3 regions of the Streptomyces sp. NPDC019531 genome follow, and region 3 is predicted to be linked to each of the others. Evidence: riboswitches for the same ligand, from Rfam matches in the RefSeq annotation. Region 3 holds a riboswitch; each other region holds the start of a gene.

Region 1 (10,521 bases), on a different contig from region 3:
TGGTCGTGGACCGCCCTGGTCAGGCCCGCCACGTCCAGGTCCGCCCACGCGGCCGGCTTGGTCTGGTGCGCCGGGTCGGCCCAGCTGTCGGAGTAGTGGAAGTCGATCCAGATGCCGACCCCGGCCCGCTTCAGACGGCGGGCGAGCGGCAGGATGTGCGCCTTGTTGTTGTAGCCGTCGACCGGGTTCACCCACACCTTCAGCCGGGCGTGGGTGACGCCGGCCTGTGCCATGAGGCGGATCGGGTCCTGACGGTGGCCGTCGGAGGTGCGGTACACCGCTCCGTGGTCCTCGTTCTTCGGCAGCGAGGAGATGTCGATGCCCCGGATCTCCAGGCGACGGGCACCGGAAGAACCGGAAGAACCGGAAGCCCCTGAAGAAACGACCGAGCCCGGAGCGGCCACGGCCTGGGCCGCCCCCAGCACCGGAGCGGCCAGCGCGGCGGCTCCGGCAGCGGCGAGGACACTGCGTCTGCGCATGTCAAAGGGTCCTTTCACGGACGGTCACGGCGATACCGGCGCCGCGGTGAGTCCGGCGGCCGGGGGAGGGCCGGAAACGGGGGCGAGGGGAGCCACTGGAACACCGTACGACCGAGAAAACCCCTCATTTTCTGTGATCGTGCACAGCTCCCCTCGCCCCTGTCAGCGGCGAACAACAAGTAGGTAACCCCACGCCTCCGCCATTGACAAGGGGCCGAAACAATTCTCTACTGTGCACGATCACAGAGCCGCGCGGTCCTCGCGCACAGCCTCTCGGTCACGTCCGCAGAACCTCCCCCCACGGCGGTTGCCGCGAACGCGGGACGTTTCGAGACCGGCTGGTTCCAAGTCAGGGGAGATGAAGATGTCGATCAACCGCCGCCAGATCAGCAGGCGCAGCATCCTTGCCGGGGCCGCAGCCCTCGGCCTCACCAGCACCCTCGCCGCCTGCGGCGGTTCCGACGACGACTCCGGCGACAGCGACAGCGGGCCGGTCAAGCTGACCTACTGGTCGTGGGCGCCGAACATGGAGAAGGTCGCCGCGATCTGGAACAAGAAGAACCCGGACATCACGGTCACCGTGTCCAAGCAGGCCAGCGGCGGCGAGATCGTCTCCAAGCTGATCACCGCGAAGAAGGCCGGCAACGCCCCCGACCTCATCCAGGTCGAGTACCAGTCCCTGCCGACCCTGGTCTCCAACGACGTCCTGGCCGACATCACCAAGTACGCCGGTGACACCAAGTCCCAGTTCGCCGAGGGCCTGTGGGGCATGGTGACCCTCGGTACCGACGCGCTCTACGCGATCCCGCAGGACGCCGGGCCGCTGATGTTCTACTACCGCGAGGACCTCTTCAAGAAGCACGGCCTCACCGTCCCGAAGACCTGGACGGAGTTCGCCGAGACCGCCCGCGCCGCCAAGAAGGCCGTCCCGGACGCCTACTTGACCACCTTCTCCGCCAACGACCCCGGTCTGTTCGCGGGCCTCGCCCAGCAGGCCGGCGGCAAGTGGTGGACCGTCGACTCGGCCGGCAAGTGGACCGTCGGCATCGACGACGCGGCCACCAAGCAGGTCGCCGAGTTCTGGGGCGGCCTGGTGCAGGAGGGCGTCATCGACAATCAGCCGATGTACACCCCGGCCTGGAACAACGCCCTGAACAAGGGCACCCACCTCGCCTGGGTCTCCGCCGTCTGGGCGCCCGGTGTGCTGGTCTCCTCCGCGCCCGACACCAAGGGCAAGTGGCGCATGGCCCCGCTGCCGCAGTGGAAGTCCGGCGAGAACGTCACCGGCAGCTGGGGCGGTTCCTCCACCGGTGTCTCCACCGACTCCAAGCACGCCGAGGCCGCCGCCAAGTTCGCGACCTGGCTGAACACCGACCCGGAGGCGCTGGCCGCCCTGGTCAAGGAGGTCGCGATCTACCCGGCCGCCACGAAGGGCCAGTCCGGGGACGTCCTGACCACGCCCGAGTTCTTCTCGAACCAGGCGGACTTCTACACCACGGCCGGCGACATCGCCGCCACCACGGCCACCGCGGCCTGGGGCCCCAACGTCAACACGGCCTACACCACCTTCCAGGACGCCTTCGGCAAGGCCACCAAGGCGAAGAAGGAGTCCCAGTTCGACTCCGCACTCGCCACCATGCAGTCGAAGACCTTCGGCGACATGAAGAAGCAGGGCTTCGAGGTGACCGAGGCATGACCAGCGCTCCGCTCAAGGGCTCCGACCTCACCGAGGTCGGGCCCTTGGCGGACGGCACCGGCACCGCCCAGTCCGTCCGCCCCAGCCGCCCCCGCCGCCGTGGCCGCAGCGCACCGTACTGGTTCCTGGTGCCCACCCTCACCCTCTTCGCCGCCTTCACCGTCGTGCCCATCGGGTACGCGATCTGGCTGAGCCTGCACAAGGTCCAGGTCAAGGGCATCGGCCTCGGCAAGGGCGCCCGGCAGCAGGTCTGGAACGGCATCGGCAACTACACCGACGTCCTCAACGACTCCGAGTTCGGCCACAGCGTCCTGCGTGCCTTCGGCTACGGCCTCATCGTCATCCCGACCATGCTGGGCCTCGCGCTGCTGTTCGCGCTGATGCTGGACACCCCGAAGGCACGCAGCGCGCCCTTCGCCCGGCTGATGATCTTCCTGCCGTATGCGGTGCCGGGCATCATCGCCGCCCTCATGTGGGGCTTCCTGTACCTGCCGGACGTCAGCCCCTTCTACTACCTGCTCGACAAGTTCGGCCTTCCGCAGCCCGACCTGTTCGACGGCGGCAACCTCTACCTCTCCTTCGCGAACATCGCGGTCTGGGGCGGCACCGGCTTCAACATGATCGTCATCTACACCGCGCTCAGGGCGATCCCGCCGGACATCTACGAGGCGGCCCGGATCGACGGCGCGACCGACCTGCACATCGCCCTGAAGATCAAGATCCCGATCGTGATGCCCTCCCTGGTGCTCACCTTCTTCTTCTCGGTGATCGCCACCCTCCAGGTCTTCACCGAGCCGATGGCCCTCAAGCCCCTGACCAACGGTCTGCCCAGCTCGTGGAGCCCCCTCATGGCCATCTACGACAAGGCCTTCCTGCAGTCCGACATCTACGGCGCCTCCGCCACCGCGGTCGTCCTGGCCCTGGCCACGTTCGTCCTCTCCTTCACCCTGCTGCGCATCTCCGACCGCTACACCCGGGAGGACCGGGCATGACCCCCCTCACCCTCACCGCCGACACCACCGGCAAGGCACGCCGCACCGCCTGGGTGCCCACGATCGTGCTCATCCTCGGCGCGCTGTACTGCCTGATCCCCATCGCCTGGGTGGTCATCGCGGCGACCAAGGACCGGTCGGAGCTCTTCTCCACCTTCACCCTCGCCCCCGGCAGCGGCTTCTTCCAGAACCTGAGCGACCTGACCGCCTACAGGGACGGCATCTTCTGGCGGTGGATGGCCAACTCGGCCTTCTACGCCGGTTTCGGCGCCCTGCTTTCCGCCGCGGTCTCCGCCGCCGGCGGCTACGCGCTCGGCCGGTTCGCCTTCCGGGGCCGCGAGGCCATCTTCAAGATGATCCTGGCCGGCGTCCTGGTGCCGTCCATCGTGCTCGCCGTGCCGCAGTACCTACTGCTGTCGAAGCTGGGCATGGCCGACTCGTACTGGTCGATGCTGCTGCCGTCGATCCTGTCGCCGTACGGCGTCTACCTGGTCCGCATCTACGCGGCCGCGTCGGTGCCCGCCGAGCTCATGGAGGCGGCCCGGATGGACGGCGCGAGCGAGTGGAGGATCTTCTCGCGGATCGCCGTACCGATGATGATGCCGGGCCTGATCACGGTGTTCCTCTTCCAGTTCGTGGGGATCTGGAACAACTTCCTGCTGCCCTTCGTCATGCTCGCCGACGACGAGAAGTTCCCGATCACTCTCGGCCTCTACACGCTGCTCGCCCAGGGCGCCTCGCAGCCGGCCCTCTACACCCTGGTCATCACCGGATGTCTGCTGGCGATCCTTCCGCTGATCGCGCTCTTCCTGGTGATCCAGCGGTTCTGGTCCCTGGACCTGCTGAGCGGCTCGGTCAAGGCCTGAACATCCCTTCTCTTGCTAACGAGGAACATGACCACGAGTGCGAACGGGCGCCGCAGGCCCCCCACCATCCACGACGTTGCCCGCGAGGCGGGCGTGTCGCGGGGCACCGTCTCCCGCTTCCTGAACGGCGGCCACTACGTCTCGCCCGCCGCCCGGCGGGCGGTCGAGTCAGCCATCAAGAAGACCGGCTACGTGGTCAACAGGCATGCGCGCAGCCTCAGCACGGGACGCTCCGACTCGGTCGCGTTCCTGCTCACGGAACCGCAGGAGAAGTTCTTCGAGGACCCCAACTTCAACATCCTGCTGAGGGGTTGCACCGAACGGCTCGCCCAGCACGACATCCCATTGCTGCTGATGCTCGCGGAGAGCGACGACGACCGGCGACGGCTGACCCGGTACATCACTTCGGGTCACGTCGACGGGGTGCTGCTGCTGTCCAACCACAGCGGTGACCCGGTCGCCGCCGAACTCCACGACGCCGGGATCCCGTTGGTGGTCTGCGGCAAGCCGATAGGACTCGGCTCCAAGGTGAGTTACGTGGCGGCCGCCGACCGCGAGGGCGCGCAGGAGATGGTCCGCCATCTGCTCGCCGGTGGGCGGCGCCGCGTCGGCATGGTCACCGGGCCGCTGGACATGCCGGGCGGCCCCGACCGCCTCGCCGGTTACCGGGACGTGCTCGCCGATGCGGGCCTGCCGTACGACCCGGCGCTCGTGGTCGAGGGCGACTTCCGGCGCAGCGGCGGCGAACGGGCGGCCCGGCGGCTGCTGTCCCAGGCCCCCGACATGGACGCCGTGTTCGTCGCCTCCGACCTCATGGCCCTCGGCGTCGTCAACGTCCTTCAGCAGTCCGGGCGTTCGGTCCCCGGCGACATCGCTGTCGGCGGCTTCGACGACTCCCCGGCGGCCACCGCCCTCGCCCCGGCCCTCACCACCATGCGCCAGCCCTTCGACCGCATCAGCGCCGAGATGGTCCGCATGCTCCTCGCCCAGATCACCGGCGAGGACACGGCCGGAGTGATCCTCCCGACGGAACTGGTGGTGCGGGACTCGGCGTAGGCGCTCCGCGGGGAGTAGAGGAGTAGGGGGGTGGGGGAGTACGGGAGCAGGGGGCGAGGGCCGAGCGGGGGGCATACCTCGCGTCGGCCGTGCGTGGTTCCCCGGCGCACCCGGTCTGCCGCACCACCCGGAACCGGAACGCCCGTCAACGTATGTGAAAGCAGCAGCCGTCCGGTTCCCGTCGAGTCGGAGGGGCCAACCATCCGTATTCTCTGATCATGGCCGCCTCCACCGCATATTCCTTGATCGCCACCGACCTGGACGGAACGCTGCTGCGCGCCGACGACACCCTCTCCGACCGGTCGTTGGCCGCGCTCGCGCGGGTGGCGGCGGGCGGGGCCCGGCATCTCGTCGTGACGGGACGGCCGGCGCCCAGAGTGCGGCCGCTCCTGGACGACCTGGGCAGCACGGGGCTCGCGGTGTGCGGGCAGGGCGCGCAGGTGTACGACGCCGGCGCGGACCGTCTGCTCTGGTCGGTCACCCTGGACCGGGAGTTGGCCGAGACCGCGCTCGGGAAGATCGAGGCCGAGGTCGGCCAGGTGTACGCGGCCGTCGACCAGGACGGCGTCGACGGGCTCACCCTCATCGAGCCGGGGTATCTGATGCCCCACCCGACCCTGCCCGCCGTGCGGGTGGGACGGCGCGACGACCTGTGGTGCGCGCCGATCAGCAAGGTGCTGCTGCGTCACCCCTACCTGTCCGACGACGAGTTGGCGGTGACGGCGCGCTCGGTGGTGGGCTCGCTGGCCACGGTCACGATGTCGGGACCCGGGACCGTCGAACTCCAGCCATGCGGCATCACCAAGGCGACGGGCCTCGCGCTGGCCGCCGAACACCTGGGCCTGGGGCCCGAGTCGACGATCGCCTTCGGGGACATGCCCAACGACATCCCCATGTTCGATTGGGCGGCCCATGGCGTCGCGATGGCCAACGCCCACCCCGAACTCAAGGCCGTGGCCGACGAGGTGACCCTGTCGAACGAGGACGACGGCATCGCCGTCGTCCTCGAAAGACTGTTCAGTGCGGCGTAGTTCCTAGTACGCGCCGAACACGTTGTCGATGGACCCGTACCGCTGGGCGGCGTAGTTGCAGGCCGCGGTGATGTTCGCGACCGGGTCGTACGGGTCCCACGAGGTGTTGGCCACGTGGTACGCGTTGAAGGTCGGGTCGATCACCTGGAGCAGGCCCTTGGAGGGCGTGCCGGCGGCCGCGTTGGAGTCCCAGTTGTTGATGGCCCAGGGGTTGCCGGAGGACTCGCGGATGACGTTGCGGTAGATGCCGTCGTAGGAGCCGGGGATCCCGTGCTCCGCCATGACGGCGAGGGAGGCCCGGATCCAGCCGTCCAGGTTGTTGGCGTAGCCGAGCGTGCTCGCGGTCTGCACGGTCGGGGTGGCCGCGGACGCGGTGGTCGCGCCGATGAGGGGGAGCGCGAGTACGGCGGCTCCGGTGCCGGCGATGGCGAGCTTGCGGACGAGACGGCTTGTGCGGGGAGTGCGGTGCTGAGCGGCAGCAGGCATGGCGAAGTTCCTCTCCGTCGCCTGCGAGGTGAGCTGTCGGGTTCGGGCGGGAGTTGCCCGGTCATGCCCGCGAAAGGCATGGCTTCACCCCGAGCCGTACCGGTATGTCCGAAGACGTCCGGTCCGGCGGCTTACCTGGTTCCCCCGCTCCTGCCATGGCTTCTCGGTGGGTGTGCGGGCGGTGGCAGGATTCGGCGTCCACCCGACAGGCCGGGAACGTATGCGAGAGCACATGTCCGGAACAAGTGGCGAATTCACATGACGTGCTTATTGACCTTGGTCGGGGGTATTTGGGGCACTTGATCCTTTGCGGTCGCAAGCCTCAACTGGTGCGCGGGAAAAGGCGGATCGGTGAATTCCGGATATGCGTCGATCCGTTGATCCGGGTGAGCCAAGTCACGCCCATGCGCAAGACGTGCAAAACGGGCAAGAATGCCCAACTCATAGTCAACCGGCCGTCCGTGGGATCCGCTTCTCCCACGTCCGGTGGAAGACCACCTCACCGCCGTCGGTGCAGATCACCTCGTTCGAGGTGAGGAAGTCCGTCCTGTCGCAGCTGATCTCCGAGCGGGTCCGGACGGTGGTGTCCCAGGCGAGCTCCGGGCGGTGCAGCCGGATCGACCAGTCCGAGCGGGCACGGGCGGACAAGGGGTCCTTCTCGTCGATCGTGTACGTCTCCAGCGCGTCCTCGGTGAACTCCAGCCCGTCGGGGTACACGCGCGTGCCGCCGTAACGGGGGTCGACCTCAAGGCGCCACTCGCCCTTGGCCACGTCACGCACGACCAGGCGCTCGGGCCGCGGCTCGTCGAGCGTCACGGGCTGGTTCGCTCCGAGCGGCGCGGACTGCTCCGGCTCGTCGAAGGCGATGTCCGAGGAGGTCTCACGCGCGCGTACCGGCAGTTCGAGGAAACTCCCCGCGGGCTCCAGAGTGAACCCGGCCTGCGATTCGGGCTGCGGCCAGATCCACGGCCAGTACGCCGAGGACACGGCGAGCCGGATGCGGTGGCCGGGCGGGAAGGCGTGTCCGATGCCGTTCAGCTCGAAGGACACCTCCTGGGTGGCCCCCGGCTCCCAGGGCACGGCCCGGTCCCTGCCATGGCGCGCGGAGAGGTTCAGCACACCCCGGGTCACGAGCGTCGAGGACCCGTCCGGGGCGACATCGCAGAGCCGCGCGACGACCTGCCCGCGCGACACCTCCGAGGTCACCCTGAGACGCACCCGCGGCCGTCCGAGGACCCACGTCTCCTCGCCCACCGCGAACTCGAAGCAGGCCGAGCGGGCGTCCTCCTCCCGCTGGTCCGGCGGCAGGTCGGCATCGTTGCCGAAGGGGAAGAAACGGCCCGCGTCCACGCCCGTGTGCTGCGGGGAACGGACCAGCACAGGGGCGCCCTGAAGGCCGTACGACACCGTGGTGACGTGGGGGGAGGGCCAGCCGGGCTCGCCGACCCAGCGGCCGGGCAGGGTGCCGTACACCGTGGCCGGGGGGTGGGAGTCGCTGACGTAGGCCCTCAGGAGCGGTTCCCGCATGACGCCCGTGTCGACGCCCTTCAGATGCTGGTCCCACCAGCGCAGGGTCTCCTGGAGGAAGCCGATCGCCGGGCCGGGCGGCAGACCGCGGTCGGGGTACTGGTGGGACCAGGGGCCGATCAGGCCGCGGACGCGGTCCTGCGGCAGGTGTTCGACGAGTCTGAGCACCGTGTCGCGGTACGGGTCGTGCCAGCCGCCCACCGCGAGGACGGCCGCGTCGATCGCGCCGTAGTCCTCGCAGACGCTGCCGTGCCGCCAGTAGTCGTCGCGGGTCTGGTGGCCGAGCCAGGTGTGGATGAACGGATCCACGGCTTCGAGGCGCCCCAGCCACATGTCCCGCCAGACGTCGCCGACATGGAGCGGATCCGGCGGCCGGGAGACGAAGGCGAGCAGGGTCGCCGCCCACGCGTGCATGTCCACCGCGAGGACGGAACCTCCCATGTAGTGCACGTCGTTGTCATAGCGGTCGTCGGTGGAGCAGACGGTGACGACCGCCTTGAGCGGCTCGGGTGCGAGGGCCGCGATCTGGAGGGAGTTGAAGCCGCCCCAGGAGATGCCGAACATGCCGACCCTGCCGTCGCACCAGGGCTGTGCGGCCAGCCAGTTGACCACCTCGACCCCGTCGGCGAGTTCCACGGCCGAGTACTCGTCGCCCGGCATGCCCTCGCTGTTCCCGTGCCCGCGCACGTCCACGCGGACGGACGCGTAGCCGTGGCCCGCGTACCAGGGGTGGCGCTGCCAGTCGCGGGGCGCTGTCCAGTCGGTGAGGCGATATGGCAGGTATTCGAGGATCGCGGGTACCGGTTCGGGGGTGAGGGGTCGCCACACGCGCGCGTACAGGCGCGTCCTGTCCGGGAGCAGGATGCGGACGTCCTCGTGGGCCGTGTCGTAGGGGAAGGACGTACGGATGTGGATGCTCATCGGGTGACCTCAGTGGACGGGGTGCATGGTGCGGCGCAGCCAGGGTGCGGCGGCCCTCACGGCGAGGCCCGCGGCCGCCGCGATCGCGCCGTTGACGCCGAAGCAGGCGTCGCGGGTCCGGGCGGGCCTGGTCGTGGCCGACATGCCGGAGGTCTCCAGGAGGATGTCGCCGAGGCCCAGCAGGAAGTAGGAGCCGACGATCCACCAGGCCGACATCAGGTAGTCGTCGCCGTGCCCGCTGGTCGGCAGGACCATCAGCAGGAACGACAGACCGCCGAGTACGACCCCGATCGCGATCTTGTTGGAGGCATGCGGCTGGCCGTGGCCCATCCGGACCCACAGGGCGGCGACGAAGGGCGCGAGACCGATCTCGAAGGCGCCGAGCGCGGAGGCGTACCAACCGGCCGGGAAGCCGAAGCCGAGGATGGTCGTCTCGGCGTTCGTCGAGGCCGGCAGCATCATCGTCGAGCAGGCCTGGAACAGGATGAAGTTGAAGACCGTCGAGGCCAGAAAGAGCATGATGTACGGCCTCAGGCGGCCGCGTTCCTCCTGAGTCACCCGGGGGCTCGTGAACATCACCGTGAAGTAGACGACCGGGGCGATCACCGAGATCAGGGTGAGCAGGTCGACGAAGCGGTCCATGGTGAGCCGACCGGCCAGGGCGAGGAGGGTGGCGACCAGGGCGACGGCTGCCGTTCCGGCGATGATCAGACGAACGGCCCTGCGCATCGCCTGAGGCGCGAGCGCGAACTCCGCCGCGTTCCTGCGTCCGGCGAGGTGCCGACGGCCCAGGACGTACTGGACAAGACCGAACGTCATGCCGATCGCGGCCGCCGAGAAGCCCCAGTGCCAGCCCCTGTGGTCGCCGAGCCAGCCGGTGATCAGCGGGCCCGCGAAGGCGCCGATGTTGATCGCCATGCAGTACAGCGCGAACCCGGCGGCCCTGCGGTCGTCGTCGGTGGCGTAGAGCTTGCCGACCATGGTGGCCACGTGGGGCTTCAGGAGTCCGGCGCCGACGCTGATGAGGCCGAGGCCCACCCAGGTCATGATCCCGGTCGGGACGGCCATCGCGTAGTGGCCGCAGGCGATCAGGACGCCGCCCCACAGCACCGCGCGGTACGAACCCAGGATGCGGTCGGCGAGCCAGCCGCCGGCGACCGAGACCAGGTAGACGAGGGTGCCGTAGGCCGCGGAGACGGAGGCGGCGGTTCCGGCCGACATGCCCATGCCGCCACTCGCCACCGTGTCGGCGAAGTACAGGACGAGGATGGCCTGCATGCCGAGGAACGAGAAGCGCTCCCAGACCTCCAGACCGGAGAGGGTCAGCAGGCCCTTGGGCCGCCCGAAGAACGCGGTGTCGTCCTCGGGAGGAGGGCTGCCGCCGGGCTGCCCGGGCTCTTCTGGCTCGATATCGACTTCGGTCCGGGACACGGGCGGCTACTTCCCTACAAGTCGATAGATATCCGT
Region 2 (10,521 bases), on a different contig from region 3:
GTCCAGGAGGGCGACGCGGTGTTCTCGCCGAGGCTCGCGGGCTTCGTCCTGGACGCGTTCGCCTCGACGGACGCGCCACCGGTCGACGAGGACCTGGACCGCCTCACCCAGCGCGAGCGGGAGGTGCTGAGGCTCATCGCCCGGGGCTACGCGTACAAGGAGATCGCCAAGCAGCTGTTCATCTCGGTGAAGACGGTCGAGTCGCATGTGTCGGCGGTGCTGCGGAAGCTGCAGCTCTCCAACCGGCATGAGCTGACGCGGTGGGCGACGGCACGGCGGCTGGTCTGACCACGTACCCCGGGGGCGCTCACACCACCCGAGTAGCCCCCGCGAACGGCATCTCGTCGATCGGCGCCACCCGCACCGGTGCCGACGGGTTCGGGGCGTGGACCATGCGGCCGTTGCCGACGTAGAGGCCGACGTGGCTGATGCCGGAGTAGAAGAACACCAGGTCGCCGGGGAGGAGTTCGGAGCGGGAGACGCGTTGGCCGGCGTCGATCTGGGCGTAGGTCGTGCGGGGCAGGGAGATGCCCGCGGAGCGGTACGCGGCCTGGATGAGGCCCGAGCAGTCGAAGGCGTCGGGGCCAGTGGCGCCCCAGACGTAGGGGCTGCCGAGCTTGGCGTAGGCGTAGGAGACGGCTGCCGCGGCACGGGAGTTGGGGGCTGCCGCGGTGGCCGCGCCGGGGGCCGTCAGTTCGTCGCGCGTGCCCGTCGAGGCCCGTGAGGCGCGAGCGCTGTCCTCCCCGAACCCCGGTCGTGCCTCGGCCGGCAGCCGGGACAGCAGTCGGCGGGCCTCGTCCAGTTTGCCGGTGATGGTCTTCTTGTTGCGCTTCAGCTCCGCCTGACGTGACCTCAGCGAGGTCAGCTCGATGTGCGCGGCCCCGCGCAACTGCTCGATCTCCCGCAGCTGTCGGCGAACGTTCGCCACGGAGGTCGCCTGACGGGTACCGGCCCGTTCGGCGAACTCGGCGCCGTTCAGGTAGCCGTCGGGATCGTCGGAGAAGGCGAGTTGCATCGCGGGGTCGAGTCCGCCGCCGCGGTACTGCGCCGCGGCGATCGAACCCAGCGCGTCCCGCGCCTCGTTGAGCTGCCCCGTCCTGCGGGCCGCCTCGTCCCGCAGGGTGCCGAGCCGGTTCTCGGCCGCCTCCGCCTTCTCCTTCGCGCCGTTGTACTTCTCGGTGGCGGCCTCCGCCTCCTGGTACAGCTGGTCCACCTTCGCCTTGACCTGCGCCGGCGTGAGCTGCGGCTCGGCGTGTCCGGTCCCGTCGAAGCCCGTCGCCGTCGCCGCCCCCGCGAGGGCGATCGTCGCTGCCGTACGGACCGTATGGCCGCCGACCGAGCGCTGACGGGGCTTGCGGTGCGCTGCCACGTGGACTGCACGTCCTTTCGTCGACCGCCCGCCCCGGGGCTCATCGGCCGTACGACGCCAGGGGGAGCGGCCGTACGTCCGCCCGGGGCGGTTTGCGCGTCCGGCGGCGGCCCACACAGGGGGAGCGGACCGCCGCCGGACCTTCTCGGCGGTGGTGGCCGACTGCCGCCCCTGGCCCGGGCGGCGGTGGGGAGCCGGTCACCTGGTGGAGGACGCTAAACCTGACCGTGTCCGGGAGGTAACGCATTGTGCGGAACTGCCGCCAGGGGACCGCGAGGTGACCGAAGGTGACCGTGATCCCGGGCCGGTGTCGTCGACTTCGCTCGGTGCGTTGACCGAAGTCGGGATTTTGGGCCCATGAGGAGTGCAGGGTGCTATGGGTCGCATATATGCAAGATCTACTCAAGGGGTCGGTGCGGGTGCCCCTCGCGCCCCGGAATAGGCTCCGGCCTCATGGACGTACTCATCCATCTCTTCGTCGGCCTGCATATCATCGGCATCGCCTCGCTGCTCGGCGGCTTCCTCACGCAGATGAAGGCGATGGGCCAGGGCACCGCCCGGTTCGTCCCCGCGATGCTGCACGGCGCCGCGACGATGCTGGTCACCGGGATGATCCTGGTCGGCCTCAACCAGGCCGACGACCAGCATGTCAACAACATCAAGATCGGCGTGAAGCTGGCCCTGTTGATCGTGATCCTCGGCCTCGTCTATGTGAAGCGGGACGACGAGAAGGTGGACAAGGGCCTGTTCGGCCTGGTCGGCGCGCTGACCACGGCCAACATCTTCATCGCGGTCCTGTGGACCTGACGGCGGCACGCGCCTCGGCGACCGCCCCCGCGGCGACGAGCAGCCAGGCTGCCACCGCGATCCACAGCAGCACCTCACCCGGCGTCCTCAGCCACGGGACGTCCACGGCGGTGGAGACGGCCAGGGTCGCTGCCGCGGTCATGCCCATGGGGAACACGGTGGCCCAGCGGCGCCCGTCGTAACGCAGGCGCGGGCGCACGAACTCGGCGACCAGCAGTACGGCGTACCAGGCCAGGTCGAGCACCAGCAGGGCGATGGTGACCGCGCGCAGGACGCCGTGGTCGTCGTCGTTCCACAGGTACAGGTGCGCGCTGTCGGCCGCGATCAGCTTCGCGCCGGCCAGCGCCGAGATGGCGAGCGCGCCGCAGGCGACCCAGTGATCGCCGGGTCCGTCCAGCACCTGGCGCAGGTCGAAGCGGAAGAGCGCGACGCCGTAGAGGACCAGGCCGAGCCAGAACAGCACGAGCGCGGTGTGCGCGAGCCAGGTCGCCGACTCGGCCGCGGCGAGCGTGGCGCCGAGGACCGCGAGGCCCTGGGTGGCCACACAGCCGAGGAACACCGCGCCGGGCATCCGCCGCTTCCAGCGGCCCACGACGATCACGATCAGCACCGGCCACAGCACCGCGGCAGGCGCCAGCAGCGCCTCGGCGAGGGTCTGCCAACCGAGCGCGGAGAAACGGGTGCCCAGGACCGTGGTCGCCGCCACGGCCGTCAACGCGCCCGCTGTCTCGGCATCCGCGACCCAGCGCGCGCGCTCCCTCAGCAGCCGTACGGCGAAGTCGGCCGCCAGCCCCAGCCAGGCCGCGCAGCCGATCACCAGGGCGAACCGGGACAGCGTCTCGTAGCCGGTCAGATGCAACCCGACCGACATGATGCCGGTCGCTATCACGGCGGCCCCGGCCGCGGGCGGGCGCTGCGTCCACCAGACGCGCAGGGGGGAGTGCGGGGAGGTACCGGACATGGGGCCGATGCTAGGAAGCTCGGTGTGCCGCGCGGGCGGGGCGCGCACGCGCGCGTGCGGAAATCGCGCGGGCGAGGGAGCGGGCCACGCGCGCGCGTGCGGCTTCCGACCCCTCCATGCGCGCGTGCGGCGCGTCTGACCCCTCCCGCACCCGGGGAGGCGTGCGCGTCTCCGGGTGCGTCGCGAGGGACGCGGTGGCCGGCGAGCCGCGCAATGGTTGCGCCTCGCGAGGCCCGCCCTATGGGCGGCGCCTCAGGCCGGCCGCACCACGCTGTGGATCGCCGACTCGCCGTCGTAGTAGATCGACTCCTCGCGGACGTACGCGCCCGGCTTCGGGGCGTGGATCATCATGCCGTTGCCTATGTAGAGGCCGACGTGGCTGATGTCGTCGTAGAAGAAGACCAGGTCACCCGGCTGGGCATCGGCGAGCGAGACCGTGGTGCCCGCGTTGACCTGGTCGTAGGTGACGCGGGGGAGGGAGACGCCGGCGGCCTTCCAGGCGGCCTGGGTGAGGCCCGAGCAGTCGTAGGAGTCGGGACCGGTGGCGCCCCAGACGTACGGTTTGCCGATCTGCGCGCGGGCGAAGGCGAGCGCCTTGGCGGCCTTGGTGGCGTACGAGGAGTCGGTCGTCGTGGACGAACTCGAACTCGAACTCGACGAGCTCTCCTGCTGAGCCGCCTCCTGGGCGGCCTTCTCCGCGGCCGCCTGCTGCTGCGCCAGCTCCGCGGCCTTGCGGGCCGCCGCCTCCTGCTTCTCCTTCTCGATCGCCGCGAGACGAGCCTTCTCCTGGGCCGTCAGCTCCGACAGCAGGTCGCGCGCGTCGGCGAGCTTCTTCTGGACGGTCGCCTTGGCGGTCTTGAGGTCGCTCTGCGTCTCGGTGAGCGTCTGAAGGCTCTGGGAGGCCTCCTGACGCTTCTTCATCGTCGCGGACTGCTCGGAGACGTAGTCGTCGACCGCGCCCTTCTGGCGGCTCGTCAAACGACCCATCAGCTGCGTCTGGTCGAAGTAGTCCTGCGGGGTGTCGGAGAGCAGGAAGGTCGCGGTGTCGGGCGCGGCGGCGCCGGTGCGGTACTGGGCGGCGGCGAAGGCACCGAGCTCCTCCCGCGCCTCGTTGAGCTTCTGGGTGCGCTGGGCGACGTCGTCGAGGAGCGTGTCGACCTGCTTGCGCTGCTTGGTCGTCTTCTCCTTGGCCGCGTTGTAGTTGTCGGTCGCCGACTCGGCCTGGCGGTAGAGGTCGTCGACCTTCTTCTCGACCTCTTCGAGACTCGGCTTGTCATCGGCCGGCGCGGCGTTGGCCGTCTGGGACAGCAGGGCCACGGAGGTGAGGGCGGCCGTCGCGAGGGCCGGGGTCCGTATGCCTGCTACGCGCGTACCAGCGGGACGCGACTTGCGGTGCGACGCCAAGGGAGGCGACTCCTTCCAGTGCTCCGCCTACCGGGTTAGCTGTCGGGTTCGGGCGGGTGGTTCGGAAGGGTTGCCCTACGGCGCTCCCGTGCGCGGGAGTCGGCCGATTCACCCCAAGTTCGGTGGGTCCCCGGCTCCGGGCGCGCGGCGGCGCTGCGGACTCGGCGGAGGCCGTGCGGCCCGGCGACGTTCGCCGGTGGGGGTCGTACGGCCTGCTCGGAACCGTAACCAACGGGTGTGGCCCGTGTGAAGGTTGATGTTCGATATGCCCGATACATTTTCGTGACCTTGGTCCCAAACGTCGCTCCGCGTGGCCAATCCGGAGTGATCTGCCATGACTTGGGCGTATTTTCACCGGAGTGGCGACGTCCGCCCGCTTCATGGGTCTAGCTTCCAGCCAGCCGCGGTGGGGTGCCGCGGCCCGGTTGGAGGGGTACGGCCATGAGGATGCGCGCAGGACTCGTCGTCGCCACGTCGGTCGCGCTCGCCGCCACCGCGGGCATCGCCCCCGCTGCGGCGACGGCGCGGCACGGTGGAGGCGAGCCGGTGGTCCGTGTGATCGCCAAGGGTCTCGACAACCCGCGCCAGCTCTCCTACGCCGACGGGCACGTGTACGTCGGCGAGGCGGGCCGGGGCGGCGGGAAGTGCGTCGGTGAGGGCCCCGAGGGCGAGACCTGCATTGGGCTCAGCTCCGCGGTCACCAAGATCTACTGGGACGGGGGCGCGTGGAAGCACCGCAGGGTGGTGCAGGGGCTCCCGTCGGGCGCCGCCCCCGACGGCGGTTTCGCGACCGGCGTGGACGGCGTCTCCGCGTTCCACGGCGAGCTCTGGAGCGTCGAGACCTACGCCCCGCCGGAAGCCGGGGTGCCGACGAAGCCGCCCTGGAACACTCTCGGCAAGCTGCTGCACGTCGGGCACGGCAAGGCGAGGATCGCCGCGGACATCACCGCCGTAGAGCTGAAGTACAACCCGCACAAGGCGTCCGTGGAGTCCAACCCGTACGCCGTCCTCGCGCTCCCCGACGGACGGAAGATCGTCGCGGATGCTGCCGGGAACGACCTGGTCGTCGTTTCGCCGCACGCCAAGGCGCGGCCCTTCACGGTCTTCCCGGACCACGACGGGAACCAGTCCGTGCCGACGTCCCTGGCGCTCGGCCCCGACGGCAAGCTCTACGTCGGCGAACTGAACGGCGAGGCGGCGAGGCCCACCGCGCGCGTGTGGAAGGTCGATCCGTGGACCGGCAGGATCCTCGGCTGGAAGTCCGGCTTCGGCTCGATCACCGGCCTCGCCTTCAACGACGACGGCCAGATGTACGTCAGCCAGCTCTTCGCGGGTGTCGTGACCAAGGTCTCGCACGGCAAGCGGACCGATGTGAAGGTGCCGTTCCCTGCGGGCGTCGCCGTGGACCCCCACGACGGCAAGGTCTACGTCTCGGCCTGGTCGATCGCGGACCGTGACGGCACGGTCCTGGACGGTCGGAGGACACCGGGCGGCCAGGTCTGGAAGATCCTCGGGTTCTGAGGGAGGCCCTTTCGCGAGCACCCGGTTCCGGTGATGTTCTCGGGGCGGCAGCGGGCTGTCAGTGGGGCACCCTAGACTCGGAGAGCGATGAGCAGCCTCTTTGACGACAGCTTCCTGGCGGACCTCCAAGCCCCTCGCGGGCACGAGGGGGAACCCCCGCCGCCGCCCGAGGACGAGCACGGACCGGAGCCGGTTCCGGACGATCTGTTCGGCGGGAAGTTCGACGTGCCGCCGGACCGGGACGCCTACTACCGCGACGGCGCCCCGCGCCCGGCGATCGACCCCGCCGCGCTCCTGGAGGGGCTGAACGAGAACCAGCGTGCAGCCGTCGTGCACTCCGGCACCCCGCTGCTCATCGTGGCCGGCGCCGGCTCCGGCAAGACCCGGGTGCTCACCCACCGCATCGCCCACCTCCTCGGCGAGCGGCATGTCCACCCCGGCCAGATCCTCGCGATCACCTTCACCAACAAGGCCGCGGGCGAGATGAAGGAGCGTGTCGAGCAGCTCGTCGGCCCGCGCGCCAACGCGATGTGGGTGATGACCTTCCACTCCGCGTGCGTGCGGATCCTGCGCAGGGAGTCGAAGAAGCTCGGGTTCACCTCCTCCTTCTCGATCTACGACGCCGCCGACTCCAAGCGGCTCATGGCCCTGGTCTGCCGCGACCTGGACCTCGACCCCAAGCGGTACCCGCCGAAGTCCTTCAGCGCCAAGATCAGCAACCTGAAGAACGAGCTGATCGACGAGGAGGACTTCGCAGCGCAGGCCACCGACGGTTTCGAGAAGACCCTCGCCCAGGCCTACGCCATGTACCAGTCGCGCCTGCGCGAGGCCAACGCCCTCGACTTCGACGACCTGATCATGACGACGGTCAATCTGCTCCGGGCGTTCCCCGACGTCGCCGAGCACTACCGCCGCCGCTTCCGGCATGTCCTCGTCGACGAGTACCAGGACACCAACCACGCCCAGTACGCGCTGGTCAGGGAGCTGGTCGGGACCTCCGAGCACCCTGTGGACGTACCGCCGAGCGAGCACGACCTGGCGCCCGCCGAACTCTGCGTAGTGGGTGACGCCGACCAGTCGATCTACGCCTTCCGCGGCGCGACCATCCGCAACATCCTCCAGTTCGAGGAGGATTACCCGGACGCGACGACGATCCTCCTGGAGCAGAACTACCGTTCCACCCAGACGATCCTCACCGCCGCCAACGCCGTCATCGAGCGCAACGAGTCCCGCCGCCCCAAGAACCTGTGGACCAACGCGGGCGCGGGCGCGCGCATCACCGGCTATGTCGCCGACACCGAGCACGACGAGGCGCAGTTCGTCGCCGACGAGATAGACCGTCTCACCGACGCGGGGCACGCGAAGGCCGGTGACATGGCCGTCTTCTACCGCACCAACGCCCAGTCCCGTGTCTTCGAAGAGGTCTTCATCCGCGTCGGCCTGCCGTACAAGGTCGTCGGCGGCGTCCGCTTCTACGAGCGCAAGGAGGTCCGGGACGTCCTGGCCTATCTGCGCGTCCTCGCCAACCCGGAGGACTCCGTGCCGCTGCGCCGGATCCTCAACGTTCCCAAGCGGGGCATCGGCGACCGCGCGGAGGCGATGATCGACGCCCTCTCCCAGCGCGAGAAAATCAGCTTCCCGCAGGCGCTCAAGCGCGTCGATGAGGCGTACGGCATGGCCGCGCGCTCCACCAACGCCGTGAAGCGGTTCAACGTGCTGATGGAGGAGCTCCGGACGATCGTCGAGTCCGGCGCGGGCCCGGCGACCGTCCTGGAGGCCGTCCTCGAACGCACCGGCTATCTCGCCGAGTTGCAGGCGTCCACCGACCCCCAGGACGAGACTCGCATCGAGAACCTCCAGGAACTCGCCGCCGTGGCCCTGGAGTTCGAGCAGGAGTCCGGCGAGGGAGAGACCTCAGGCTCGCTCTCCGACTTCCTGGAGCGGGTCGCGCTCGTCGCCGACTCCGACCAGATCCCCGACGAGGACCAGGACGGCTCCGGCGTCATCACCCTGATGACCCTGCACACCGCCAAGGGCCTGGAGTTCCCGGTCGTCTTCCTCACCGGCATGGAGGACGGCGTCTTCCCGCACATGCGCGCCCTCGGCCAGACCAAGGAGCTGGAGGAGGAGCGGCGCCTGGCGTACGTCGGCATCACGCGCGCGCGTGAGCGGTTGTATCTGACCCGGTCCTCGTTGCGCAGCGCGTGGGGGCAGCCGTCGTACAACCCGCCCTCCCGCTTCCTGGAGGAGATCCCGGCGCAGCACGTCGACTGGAAGCGGACGGGTCCGACCGCCGCTCCCGCGGGGCCGGTCTCGGGGGTCGCCGCGTCGCTGTCCTCGTCCCGCTCGCGCTCCTCGGCGTCGGGGGCGTCCGGTTTCGCCACCCGCAGGGGTGCGGAGAAGCCGGTGGTCTCGCTGGCCGTCGGCGACCGCGTCACCCACGACCAGTTCGGGCTCGGCACGGTGGTCGGGGTCAAGGGCACGGGCGCGAACGCCGAGGCGACGGTCGACTTCGGAGAGGCCAAGCCGAAGCGGCTGCTGCTGCGGTACGCGCCGGTGGAGAAGCTGTAGTTCGCAGGGGCCCGACGGGTTACGTCGGGTCCAGCCCGTGGCTGCGCAGCCACGGCAGCGGGTCTATGGCCGAACCGCCCGCCGGGTGCACCTCGAAGTGCAGGTGGGGGCCGGTCGAGTTGCCGGAGTTGCCGGAGTACGCGACCGGGTCGCCGGCCTTGACCGTCGTACCGGAGGCGACGCGATAGCTGGAGAGGTGGCAGTACCACGTCTCCGTGCCGTCCTTCGCCGTCACGACCAACATGTTGCCGTAGGCGCTGTTCCACTGAGTCCGGACGGTGCCATCGGTCGCGGCCATCACGGTCGTGCCGTACGACACCGGGAAGTCGATGCCGGTGTGGACGGACATCCAGTTGATGCCGGACTGGCCGTAGTAGGCGCTGAGACCGTGCTGCGCGACCGGAAGCGCGAACTTCGGGCGCAGCCGCTCCTTGCGGGCCGCCTCCTCCGCCGCCTTCTTCTTCTCGGCCACCTGCTGGGCCTTGAGGTCGATACGTTCCTGCGTACGGCTGGCCCGGTCGGCGAAGTCGTCGGCGCCGGCCGAGAGGCTCTCCAGCTGGGTGTCCAGCTTGTTGTTCGCGGCGGACGGCTTGAGGGCGGTCGTGTCCGCGGCGGTCGCCGAGGTGTCCTTGTTGTCACCGGTCAGCGTGCCGACCGACGCTACGGCCACCCCCGCGACGCCCATGACACACGCCGAGGGAACCGCGATCGTCAGCAGGGCGGAGCGCTTCGCGGGCATACGGCGACGGGAGCGGCCGGCGTTGCGCGCGGCCACGCGTGACCCGGGGGCGGGAACGGCGGCCGGAGCCGGGGCGGGCTCTTCCTGGTCGTCGAGGAGAGGGGCGTCCGCGTCGTGAACGGCGTGCATCTCACCGGTGGCCGTCGACTCGCCGTCGTGCGCGGTGTGTTCGGCGTAGACGTTGCCGTATGGGTTCGCCTCGTCGTACGCGTGGGTCTCGTCGTACGTGTGGGTCTCGTCGTGCCCGGTCTCCTCGAAGGTGGCCGTCTGCTGCGGGTCGGCCGCCGTACCGTCGGAGTTCCACTGTGTGGCGTCGTACGCGCCGGTGTCGAAGGCCTGTGTGCCCCATTCCCAGTGCTGGGTCTGGTCGGCCGGGCCCGCGGGCTGGTCGGGCTGGACCCACGCGTTCGCGTCCCAGTGGCCGCTGGTGTCGGTGTGGTTCGCCTGCGAGGGGATCGCGGCGAGCTGCTGGTGGTCGGCGCCCCACTGGGTGGCGTCGTACGCGCCGGTGTCGTAGGCGGCGTGGTGCTGGGCCGCGTACATGTCGTAGTTCAGGGTCTGGTGCCCGCCGGTGGTCCAGGTCGAGGCGTCGTACGAACCGGTGCTGTCGTCCGGCATGTTGCCGAACAGCGGGTCCGTGTCGAAGCTGCCGGTGGCGTGTGCGCCAATGGTGCCCGTGGCGTCGAAACCAGTGGCGTCGTAGGCGCCGCACGTGGTGAAGTCGCCGTATTGGGCCTCCTGGGTGCCGTACGACGCATAGTGCGACGATTCGGCGTCGGAAGCCGGAGCCGGGGTGGTCATGGTCCCCGACGGGTGACGGTCGTTCACCAACTTCTCTTTCGCCTCGACAACAGGGGCTGCCAGAGCAGTGCGGCGACTGTACCCGGCGGTATGCGGGCGCGACAATCTTCAACTGGTTTCGGGCGCGCAGGAAACGGGCATTCGCCCGTGTTTCGGGGGACGGCGGGCGTGACTTTGGCTTTGCGTTCGAAGATTGTTCGATATCGGGCCGGGAGTCGGTGACTGTCAACGGGCTGTTGACGTCCTGTGTCCGATGGTCGATACGAACCGTTACGCCACGGTCAGTCCACCTGCGCGGCCGCTCCGCTCCTCTCCGGTCCACGCGGTGTCGAGCGCCTGCCGTATCCC
Region 3 (10,521 bases):
CCGAGACCGTCTGAGTCTTCGGAGGCTTGGCACCGTTAAAAACCGCGCATGGCGCCGTTTAAAAACCACCGAAGGGCTCGCCCGAATTACCGGGCGGGCCCTTTGCATTTCCCTTTTACGGGCAGCGGAAATAACCCCCCGCGAATTACCCCTCTTTGTATACGGCGCCCATGTTAATGCCGCAGACCCGTCACGTTTACAGGATGTTGCGAGGTCCTCACACGGTCCGCGCGATCGGACCCCGAGGTGAACCTCAGACGGTGCACCGCGCTGGAGCGCTCGGTGTGCAGCGCAGTGATCGTCCGCGCGCGGTCACCGTCCCCGCGCGCCACCGCGTCCACGATCGCGCCGTGCTCCGCCCAGGACTCCACCGGGTTGGCGGGTGCCTCCACCACGTACATCCAGGCGATCTTGTGACGCAGTTGGGTCAGCATCGAGGCCAGCGCGGGGCTGCCGGAGGACTGGGCGAGCGTCTCGTGGAACCAGCTCCCCAAAGAGCGCAGATCCTCGCTGTTACCACGCTTGGCCCGCTCCTGGCCCAGCCGGACCAGGCCGCGCAGCACCTTGAGATGGGCCTCGGTGCGCCGCTGGGCGGCCCGTGAGGCGCCCAGCGGCTCCAGGAGCATGCGCATCTCCAGAAGGTCGGCGCCCTCCTGCTCGGTCGGTTCCGCGACGCACGCGCCCGCGTGCCGCCGCGTCACCACGAAGCCCTCGGCCTCCAGTGTTCGCAGGGCCTCGCGAACGGGGACGCGGGAGACGCCGTAGCGGCGAGCGAGCAGTTCCTCGGTGAGCCGGCCGCCGCGCTCGTAGACACCGGCGACGATGTCGTCCCGGATCGCCGTGCATACCGAGTGCGCCGGAATACGCATGTCCGACCTCCGTCTTAATCCCCACGAAACGTCGCCGATTGACGTGTGTTCAGTGACTCTATTGCAATCAGCGGGAATTTCCGACGGCGGACCGGAATCCAGGGATATTTTTTGGACAGCAGCGGGACTGAAACGGCGAAAGCCCCGGCTCGTGGGAGCCGGGGCCTCGGGGTCTCGCGATACGCCGTCAGACGCTCACGCCGTGCGAGCGCAGGTAGGCGACGGGGTCGATGTCCGAGCCGTACTCGGCGGTGGTGCGGGCCTCGAAGTGCAGATGCGGCCCTGTGACGTTGCCGGTCGCGCCGGACAGGCCGATCTGCTGGCCCGGGGTGACCGACTGGCCCACCGAGACGCCGATGGACGACAGATGGCCGTACTGCGTGTAGGTCCCGTCGGCCATCCTGATCACGATCTCGTTGCCGTACGACCCGCCCCAGCCGGCCTCCACGACGGTGCCGCGGCCGACCGCGTGCACGGAGGTGCCGCTCGCGGCGTGGAAGTCGACACCGGTGTGGCTGCCGGACGACCAGAGGGAGCCGCCGGTCTTGTAGCCGGTGGAGATGTAGGAGCCGGAGATCGGGGCGACGAAGCGGTTGAGGCGCTCGCGCTCGGCCTCACGGGCGGCGCGCTCCTTGGCCTCGCGGATCTCCTTGGCCCGTGCCTCGGCCTTGCGCTTGGCCTCCGCGGCCGCCTTCTTCTTCGCGGCGGCCTGTTCCTGGGCCAGGGCCTGGGCGTCGATCTGCTCGGCGAGCGAGTCGCCGACGCTGACGACGGGCATGAGGCCGGTCTGTTCGACGGAGTTGTCGGCGGCGAGCGCCGGAGCGGCGATGGTGCCGATGACGCCGGTGGTGGCGAGGGCCGCGACTCCCGCCGCACGCGCGGAGGTGCGCTTCATCCGGCTGGGACGACGGTGCTTCCCGGTGGCGCAGGTGAACGCCATGTAGTGGCTGGTCCTTTCCTTCCTTCTCGCCTACCGGGTTAGCTGACGGGTTCGGAGCAGGAAGGTCTCCTACGGACCCCCTCGCGGCTCGCGCGGGCGTCCGATTCACCCCAGGGACAACGTGTTTGGGTCCCCGGCTCCCCTGGCTCGCGCCATGACGGGGACTCGGCGATGACTGTCCGGTGCCGCGGACGCGGCGCACTGCCTGAACGAACAGCCCGGATGACGCTAAGCGGGGCGGCTTTCAAGGCCCAAACGGATCACGGTTTTTGTAGCGCATCCCACAGGGCAGACAGGCAACCTCCCACCCAATTCGGACATCAAAGGGCCCTGGTGAAGCCGTCGTCACCAGGGCCCCTCCACGCGCGTGCCGCTACTCGGCGGTCACGACTACTCGGCGGTCACTACCTTGACTTCGCCGATGCCGAGGGCCTCGACGGGCTCCTTGATGGCGGCCGCGTCACCGACCAGGACCGTCACCAGCCGGTCCACCGGGAAGGCGCTGACGACTGCCGCGGTGGCCTCGACGGTGCCGGTCGCGGCGAGCTGCTGGTACAGAGTCGCCTGGTAGTCGTCCGGCAGGTGCTGCTCGACCTGGTCGGCCAGCGTGCTCGCCACGGCCGCCGCGGTCTCGTACTTGAGCGGCGCAACGCCGACGAGGTTCTGTACGGCGACATCGCGCTCGGCGTCGGTGAGACCGCCCTCGGCGAGCGTGCGCAGCACCTTCCACAGGTCGTCCAGAGCGGGACCGGTGTTCGGGGTGTCGACGGAGCCGCTGATGGCGAGCATCGCGGCGCCCGAGCCGTCCGGTGCGGACCGGAGGACCTGCCCGAACGAGCGGACGCCGTAGGTGTAGCCCTTCTCCTCGCGCAGGACGCGGTCCAGGCGGGAGGTGAGGGTGCCGCCGAGGCAGTATGTGCCGAGCACCTGCGCGGGCCACACGCGTGCGTGCCGGTCGGCGCCGACGCGGCCGATCAGCAGCTGCGTCTGGACGGCGCCGGGGCGGTCCACGATGACGACCCGGCCGGTGTCGTCGGCGGTCACCGGCGGTACGGGCCGCGGCTGGGCCGTGGAGCCGGTCCAGGAGCCGAGGGTGTCGCCGAGCAGTGCGTCCAGGTCGATGCCGGTGAGGTCGCCGACGACCACGGCGGTCGCGGTGGCGGGGCGCACGTGCTTCTCGTAGAAGCCGCGCACGGCCGCGGAGTCGATGTTCTCGACCGTCTCCTCGGTGCCCTGACGCGGCCGCGACATGCGGGAGTCCGCCGGGAACAGCTCCCTGGAGAGCTCCTTGGCGGCGCGACGGGACGGGTTGGCCAGCTCGTGCGGGATCTCGTCCAGGCGGTTGTTGACGAGCCGCTCGACCTCGCTGTCCGCGAACGCGGGCGCCCTGAGGGCGTCGGCCAGCAGGCCGAGCGCCTTGGCGAGCCGGGAGACGGGCACTTCGAGGCTGAGGCGGACGCCCGGGTGGTCGGCGTGCGCGTCGAGGGTGGCACCGCAGCGCTCCAGCTCGGCGGCGAACTCCTCGGCGGAGTGCTTGTCGGTGCCCTCGGAGAAGGCGCGCGCCATGATCGTGGCGACGCCGTCCAGGCCGGCCGGCTCGGCGTCCAGGGGCGCGTCAAGGAGCACCTCGACGGCGACGACCTGCTGGCCGGGGCGCTGGCAGCGCAGGACGGTGAGGCCGTTGTCGAGCGTCCCGCGCTCGGGAGCGGGGAAGGCCCAGACCTTGGGCTCGCCCGCCTGTGGCTGCGGGTGGAATTCCATCGCGGCGAGCTCGGTCACTTGGCCGCCTCCTCGTTCTCGTCGGTGGCTTCCACGGTGGCCGCGGACTCCGGGTCTTCGGCGCCCTGGGCGTCCTCGGGGCTCTGGGCGATCTCGGCCGGGGCGGTGGGTTCGTAGACGAGCACCGCGCGGTTGTCGGGGCGCAGCTTGGCCTTGGCGACCTTCTGGACGTCCTCGGCGCTCACCTCCAGGACACGCTGTACAGCGGTGAGGGCGAGCTGCGGGTCTCCGAACAGGACGGCGTAGCGGCACAGTTCGTCGGCGCGGCCCGCGACGGTGCCGAGCCGGTCCAGCCACTCGCGCTCCAACTGGGCCTGGGCGCGCTCCATTTCCTCCGCCGTCGGGCCCTCCTCGGCGAACCGGGCGAGTTCCTCGTCGATGGCGGCCTCGATGACCGGCACCTCCACGTCACCGGAGGTCTTCACGTCGAGCCAGCCCAGGGAGGGCGCTCCCGCCAGGCGCAGCAGTCCGAAGCCGGCCGCGACGGCCGTACGGTCGCGCCGTACGAGCCGGTTGTAGAGGCGGGAGGACTCGCCGCCGCCGAGGACGGTGAGGGCGAGGTCGGCCGCGTCGGCCTCACGGGTGCCGTCGTGCGGCAGCCGGTAGGCGGCCATCAACGCGCGCGCGGGGACCTCCTCCTCGACGATCTCGCGCAATTGCTCGCCGATCGTCTCGGGCAGGGAGCCGTCGCGGGGCGCGGGCTTGCCGTCGTGCGAGGGGATGGAACCGAAGTACTTCTCGATCCAGGCGAGTGTCTGCTCCGGGTCGATGTCGCCGACGACCGACAGGACGGCGTTGTTGGGGGCGTAGTAGGTGCGGAAGAACGCGCGCGCGTCCTCCAGCGTGGCCGCGTCCAGGTCGGCCATCGAGCCGATCGGAGTGTGGTGGTAGGGGTGGCCCTCCGGGTAGGCGAGCGCGGTCAGCTTCTCGAACGCGGTGCCGTAGGGGACGTTGTCGTAGCGCTGCCTGCGCTCGTTCTTGACGACGTCGCGCTGGTTGTCCATCGACTCGTCGTCGAGGGCGGCCAGCAGAGAGCCCATGCGGTCGGCCTCCAGCCAGAGGGCGAGCTCCAGCTGGTGGGTCGGCATGGTCTCGAAGTAGTTGGTGCGCTCGAAGCTGGTGGTGCCGTTGAGCGAGCCGCCCGCGCCCTGGACGAGCTCGAAGTGCCCGTTGCCGTGCACCTGCTTCGAGCCCTGGAACATCAGGTGCTCGAAGAGGTGAGCAAGGCCGGTACGTCCCTTGACCTCGTGGCGCGAACCGACGTCGTACCAGAGGCACACCGCCGCGACCGGGGTCAGGTGGTCCTCGGAGAGCACCACGCGCAGCCCGTTGGCCAGGCGGTGCTCCGTCGCTGTCAGGCCCCCGGTGCCTGCCTGGTCTGTGGCCGTGTGACCCATGGGCATGTACGTCCCTTCGATCTGCGGTCGCGGTCGTGGAAACCGCGGTTTTCCTGCCGGTCCTGCCACTGTATGCAAGCGTGCGGACCCTCGGTGAAGTTCCCGGGGCGCGTACGCCCACAGCGGATCGCGTAGCCTGCGGGCAACCGTGAGCAAGGCGCTGCGTGGGCGCCGGACCGGGCGGCTCAGCCGGGTCCTGGCCCGGACTGTCAGTGCCGCGGTCCACAATGGTCCGCGTCAGAACCCGTTCACGCTTCAGACAAGAGTGAGCCAAAGGGCCGACGTGAGCGACCCGTAGGCAAGCGCCAGAAAAGAGGAGCCGGCAGCGATGGCCCGCCGCAGCACGAAGACCCCGCCGCCCGACGACTCGTACGAGGAGCGGATCCTCGACATCGACGTCGTGGACGAGATGAAGGGCTCGTACCTCGAGTACGCGTACTCGGTCATCTACTCCCGCGCGCTCCCGGACGCCCGCGACGGACTCAAGCCGGTGCACCGCCGCATCGTCTACCAGATGAACGAGATGGGCCTGCGCCCGGATCGTGGATACGTCAAGTGCGCGCGCGTCGTCGGCGAAGTGATGGGCAAGCTGCACCCGCACGGCGACGCGTCGATCTACGACGCCCTGGTGCGCATGGCCCAGCCCTTCTCGATGAGCGTTCCGCTGGTCGACGGCCACGGCAACTTCGGTTCGCTGGGCAACGACGACCCGCCGGCCGCCATGCGGTACACCGAGTGCCGAGCCGCCGAGGCCGCGAGCCTGATGACGGAGTCGATCGACGAGGACACCGTCGACTTCGCGCCGAACTACGACGGCCAGGAGCAGGAGCCGGGCGCACTGCCCGCCGCCTTCCCCAACCTCCTGGTGAACGGCTCCTCGGGCATCGCGGTCGGTATGGCCACCAACATGGCGCCGCACAACCTCACCGAGGTCATCGCGGCCGCCCGCCACCTGATCCGCTACCCGAACGCGGATCTGGACGCCCTGATGAGGCACGTCCCGGGCCCCGACCTGCCCACCGGCGGCCGGATCGTCGGCCTCTCCGGCATCCGGGACGCCTACGAGACGGGCCGCGGCACCTTCAAGATCCGGGCGACGGTCGCCGTCGACACAGTGACGGCACGCCGCAAGGGTCTCGTCGTCACCGAGCTGCCCTTCACGGTCGGCCCGGAGAAGGTGATCGCCAAGATCAAGGACCTGGTCGGCGCGAAGAAGCTCCAGGGCATCGCCGACGTCAAGGACCTCACCGACCGCGCGCACGGCCTGCGTCTCGTCATCGAGATCAAGAACGGCTTCGTGCCGGAGGCGGTCCTGGAGCAGCTCTACAAGCTGACGCCCATGGAGGAGTCCTTCGGCATCAACAACGTCGCGCTGGTCGACGGACAGCCCCTCACTCTGGGCCTCAAGGAGCTCCTTGAGGTCTATCTCGACCACCGCTTCGAAGTGGTGCGCCGTCGCAGCGAGTTCCGGCGCACCAAGCGGCGCGACCGGCTGCACCTGGTCGAGGGCCTGCTCACCGCCTTGGTCGACATCGACGAGGTCATCCGCATCATCCGCTCCAGCGACAACTCCGCGCAGGCGAAGGAGCGCCTGATCGAGCGCTTCTCGCTGAGCGAGATCCAGACGCAGTACATCCTGGACACGCCCCTGCGGCGCCTCACCAGGTTCGACCGCATCGAGCTGGAGTCGGAGAAGGACCGGCTCAACGCGGAGATCGCGGAGCTGACCAGGATCCTGGAGTCCGACGCCGAGCTGCGCAAGCTGGTCTCCGCCGAACTGGCCGCGGTCGCCAAGAAGTACGGCACCGAGCGGCGCACGGTCCTGGTGGACGGGACATCGGGCGTCCCCGTGGCCGCCGTGCCGCTCCAGGTGGCGGACGACCCGTGCCGGGTGCTGCTGTCCTCGACGGGTCTGGTGGCCCGTACGGCGAACGGCGAACCGTTCCCGGAGGAGGCCGGCGGCAAGCGCGCCAAGCACGATGTGATCCTCTCGGCGGTGCCGGCCACCGCGCGGGGAGAGATCGGCGCGGTGACGTCGTCCGGCCGTCTGCTCCGCCTGAACGTCATCGACCTGCCGCAGCTTCCGGAGTCGGCCACGAACCTCTCGGGCGGTGCCCCGTTGTCGGAGTTCCTGTCCCTGGAGGACGACGAGACGCTGGTCTGCCTCATCACGCTCGACGAGTCCTCCCCCGGTCTGGCGCTCGGCACGGCACAGGGCGTCGTCAAGCGTGTGGTGCCCGACTACCCGTCCAACAAGGAGGAGTTGGAGGTCATCACGCTCAAGGAGGGCGACCGGATCGTCGGCGCGGTCGAGCTGCGTACGGGTGAGGAGGACCTGGTCTTCATCACCGACGACGCCCAACTCCTGCGTTACCAGGCCGCGCAGGTCCGCCCGCAGGGCCGTCCGGCGGGCGGTATGGCGGGCATCAAGCTCACCGAGGGCGCGAAGGTCATCTCCTTCACCGCGGTGGACCCGGCGGCGGACGCGGTCGTCTTCACGGTGGCGGGTTCGCGCGGCACACTCGACGACTCCGTCCAGACGACGGCCAAGCTGACGCCGTTCGACCAGTACCCGCGCAAGGGCCGTGCCACGGGCGGCGTCCGCTGCCAGCGGTTCCTGAAGGGCGAGGACTGTCTCTCGCTTGCCTGGGCGGGAGCCGTCCCGGCCCGCGCCGCGCAGAAGAACGGCACCCCGGCCGACCTCCCGGAGATGGACCCGCGCCGCGACGGCTCTGGGGTGTCGCTGGCGAAGACGGTGTCGGTGGTGGCGGGGCCGGTCTAGAACTCGGGGTCCTGCTCGTCGGGATCCTGTACGTAGCGAAGGACGCCCCACATGCCGTGCTCATCGGTGTGTGGGGCGTCCGCGTCTCTCTTGCACGCCTCCAGCTCCTTGCCGAGGGCAGGGGTGTCGATACCGGCGCCGATGAGGACGAGCTGGGTGAGACGGGGGTCTCCGGGCGCCCAGGCCTCCGGGTAGAAGCGCAGAAACCGCCCTATGGCATGGACGGCGTAACGGTTGCGGATGTCGTACGGCCCGAAGTCGACGTACCCCTTGATCCGGTAGAGGCCCTCTGGCCTGCTGTCGAGGAAGGCCATGAGCCGACGGGGATCGAGGGGGCTGTCGGAGGTGAAGGAGAGCGTGTCGTAGCCGGTGTGCAGGTGGCCGGTGTGAGGGTCGCTGTGGTCGTCGTGGTCGCGATCGGCGTCATGGTCGTGCAGGTCGTCGAAGGAGAGCTGTCCGATGCGCTCCTCGCTGGGCCGGCAGTCGAAGAGGAACTCGGGATCGACGCGGCCGTAGGTGGCGGGTACGACGGCGGCACGGTCGACGAGAGATCGGACGGTCTTGTGGACCCGCTCGGCGTCGGCGGCCCGGTCGAGCTTGTTGACCACCACGAGGTCGGCGAGGGCGAGATGCCGGTCGAGTTCGGGGTGCCTGGCGCGGGTGTCGTAGAACTCGGCGGCGTCCACGACCTCGACGAGACCGCCGTAGACGATCCCCGGCTGCTCGCTGGCGAGCACCATGCGCACGAGTTCCTGCGGCTCGGCGAGACCGCTGGCCTCGATGACGATGACGTCGATACCGGTGTCGGGGTGAGCGAGCCTGGCGAGGTAGCCGTCGAGCTCGCTGACGTCGACGGCGCAGCACAGGCAGCCGTTCCCGAGGGACACGGTGGAGTCACCGAGGGCTCCGGCGACGGCCATGGCGTCGATCTCGATGGCTCCGAAGTCGTTGACGACGGCGCCGATACGGCTGCCGCCGCTGCGGTGGAGGAGATGATTGAGGAGGGTGGTCTTGCCGGAACCGAGGAATCCGGCAAGGACGACGACCGGGATCTGCCGGTGGCTCCCGCTCGGCTGACTCACGTGCGACCTCTTTCGCGCTGCCGCGTGCACCGGATCGCGATCCCGGCGCACGTACGAGGTTTGAATGCCGGACCAGGATACGAGCCGGAATAATCACTGCGAAGTGAACGATTGTTAGCAGCACTTGCGGGGCAGACGTTGGGCAAGGCGCCGGTCCGTGCGACCCTCACTTCCCTCCGTGCGCCTCCTCTCCGCCTCCCCCGCCGATCAGAGCCGCTCGGCACCCTGGGAGACGGCAAGCGCCGCCCACCGCTCGCCGGTCCCCATCAGTCGACCCGCACCCCGACGACCGGCGCACGGCCGTTTGAATCGGGGGTTGACATGGCCACACAGAGCTCTTGGACGCGAGGACTGCGCATGGCCGCCTGGGTCGGCGTCGGCGCGGTGGCGGGTGCCGCCGCCTCCCTCGCCGCGCAGCGCCACGAGATGCGGTCGCTCCATGCGCGACTGGACCGATGGGAAGAGGCTGCCCGTTCCCATGAGCACGTCGACCTGGCGAGTCAACAGCACCAGCACTGGGAGCTGCTCAGCAAGGCCATAGACGATCCCGAACTCGCCGAGGTCCTGGATCTCTACGAGACTCCGGTGTCCCCCAAGCAGCGCCGCCAGTACCTGTTCGCCAATGCCTTGTACACGAACCTGCTCTTCTACTACCGCATCGGCAACCTCTCCAAGGAGGAGTTCTTCAAGCACGTCCGCGGCATCTTCCAGAACCCGATCGTCAGGGAGTACTGGTACGCCACCCAGCAGCAGCGGGCGAGCCTTGCGGACACCGACGAGGCGGAACTGGGCAAGCTGGTCGACGATCTGCTCCAGCAGTTGGAGGATTCGGACACCGAGGAGTGGTGGGTGGTCGGTGAGCCGCCTGGCGCGTAGCAGAACGCTCAAGCCGCCGTCCGTGGAAATCACACCCTCGGCCCATAACGAACAGGTCAAGTATCCCGTTGTCCCAGGCGCCGCTGAGGTTGACTCAGCCGCCGGGGTTGACTCACACGTGATCGCGTACGGCAGCCCCGCACCACCGCCGCCCACGTCGCCAGATGACGCGTGCACCCCACAGGGCCGCCTCGCTTCGCAGCCGTCGTGCGCTTGCTCATCACTCGTGAGATCAAAGGGAAACCAACAGTGAGTCAGATCATTCGCCGCCTCGGCGCATCGCCACGCGAACGGGGCAGCACGTCCGGCGCGACCTGTCCGGACATCTTCGAGTTGGCCGACGGGAACTTCGCCGTCATCGGCACGGACGTCACTGACTCTCTGGACTCCCATCTGCCCGCCGACGCCGGGAGGGCCGACTACGAGCGCATCGTCGTCATCACACGCGAGACGCTCCTACGAGCCAAGGCCGACATTCCGGATGCTTGAGACAGCCGCACTCGTCGGGCACTCGGCGCCTGAGCGGCATCGCTGCGGCCGCGATGGCAGCCCTCGCGGCCCGCAGGCACCCGTGCATCTCCGAGGAACCGCCCGGGTGAGGCCTTGAGGGGAGCCCGGCCCCGACGTGGCGCCGGGCTCCGTTCATCAGGCCATCACCGGCACCGCCATCGGCGCCACCGGCCCCACATACCGCGCCACCGGCCGAATGATCTTCGAGTCCGCCGCCTGCTCCAGGATGTTGGCGCTCCACCCCACCACCCGCCCCGACGCGAACGTAGGTGTGAACATCTCGCGG

The links. A riboswitch is a leader RNA that binds a small molecule or an ion and turns the genes downstream of it on or off. The one in region 3 is predicted to bind cyclic di-AMP.
Region 1: it holds a riboswitch for cyclic di-AMP, as region 3 does, so the genes downstream of both, ACI2L1_RS12795 (transglycosylase SLT domain-containing protein) here and ACI2L1_RS21180 (M23 family metallopeptidase) in region 3, are expected to answer to the same signal.
Region 2: it holds a riboswitch for cyclic di-AMP, as region 3 does, so the genes downstream of both, ACI2L1_RS15420 (NlpC/P60 family protein) here and ACI2L1_RS21180 (M23 family metallopeptidase) in region 3, are expected to answer to the same signal.

Annotation. Positions count from the first base shown of each region.
Region 1 covers NZ_JBJDQL010000008.1:87,117-97,637, reverse strand. Annotated here, with positions in the region: gene ACI2L1_RS12825 (arabinogalactan endo-beta-1,4-galactanase) at 1-479, opposite strand, end outside; gene ACI2L1_RS12820 (ABC transporter substrate-binding protein) at 838-2,175, shown strand; gene ACI2L1_RS12815 (carbohydrate ABC transporter permease) at 2,172-3,167, shown strand; gene ACI2L1_RS12810 (carbohydrate ABC transporter permease) at 3,164-4,033, shown strand; gene ACI2L1_RS12805 (LacI family DNA-binding transcriptional regulator) at 4,061-5,089, shown strand; gene ACI2L1_RS12800 (HAD family hydrolase) at 5,308-6,120, shown strand; gene ACI2L1_RS12795 (transglycosylase SLT domain-containing protein) at 6,124-6,606, opposite strand; cyclic di-AMP (ydaO/yuaA leader) riboswitch at 6,610-6,813, opposite strand; gene ACI2L1_RS12790 (CocE/NonD family hydrolase) at 7,054-9,048, opposite strand; gene ACI2L1_RS12785 (peptide MFS transporter) at 9,064-10,485, opposite strand.
Region 2 covers NZ_JBJDQL010000010.1:153,264-163,784, forward strand. Annotated here, with positions in the region: gene ACI2L1_RS15400 (LuxR C-terminal-related transcriptional regulator) at 1-288, shown strand, start outside; gene ACI2L1_RS15405 (NlpC/P60 family protein) at 308-1,369, opposite strand; gene ACI2L1_RS15410 (hypothetical protein) at 1,823-2,176, shown strand; gene ACI2L1_RS15415 (tellurite resistance/C4-dicarboxylate transporter family protein) at 2,154-3,137, opposite strand; gene ACI2L1_RS15420 (NlpC/P60 family protein) at 3,390-4,541, opposite strand; cyclic di-AMP (ydaO/yuaA leader) riboswitch at 4,549-4,718, opposite strand; gene ACI2L1_RS15425 (ScyD/ScyE family protein) at 4,983-6,062, shown strand; gene pcrA (DNA helicase PcrA) at 6,150-8,633, shown strand; gene ACI2L1_RS15435 (M23 family metallopeptidase) at 8,653-10,173, opposite strand; gene ACI2L1_RS15440 (lipase family alpha/beta hydrolase) at 10,444-10,521, opposite strand, start outside.
Region 3 covers NZ_JBJDQL010000017.1:79,711-90,231, forward strand. Annotated here, with positions in the region: gene ACI2L1_RS21170 (HPr family phosphocarrier protein) at 1-14, shown strand, start outside; gene ACI2L1_RS21175 (GntR family transcriptional regulator) at 174-869, opposite strand; gene ACI2L1_RS21180 (M23 family metallopeptidase) at 1,057-1,809, opposite strand; cyclic di-AMP (ydaO/yuaA leader) riboswitch at 1,823-1,990, opposite strand; gene ACI2L1_RS21185 (M16 family metallopeptidase) at 2,200-3,588, opposite strand; gene ACI2L1_RS21190 (M16 family metallopeptidase) at 3,585-4,985, opposite strand; gene ACI2L1_RS21195 (DNA topoisomerase (ATP-hydrolyzing) subunit A) at 5,314-7,767, shown strand; gene ACI2L1_RS21200 (CobW family GTP-binding protein) at 7,764-8,849, opposite strand; gene ACI2L1_RS21205 (DUF6082 family protein) at 9,207-9,725, shown strand; gene ACI2L1_RS21210 (hypothetical protein) at 9,975-10,214, shown strand; gene ACI2L1_RS21215 (citrate synthase/methylcitrate synthase) at 10,371-10,521, opposite strand, start outside.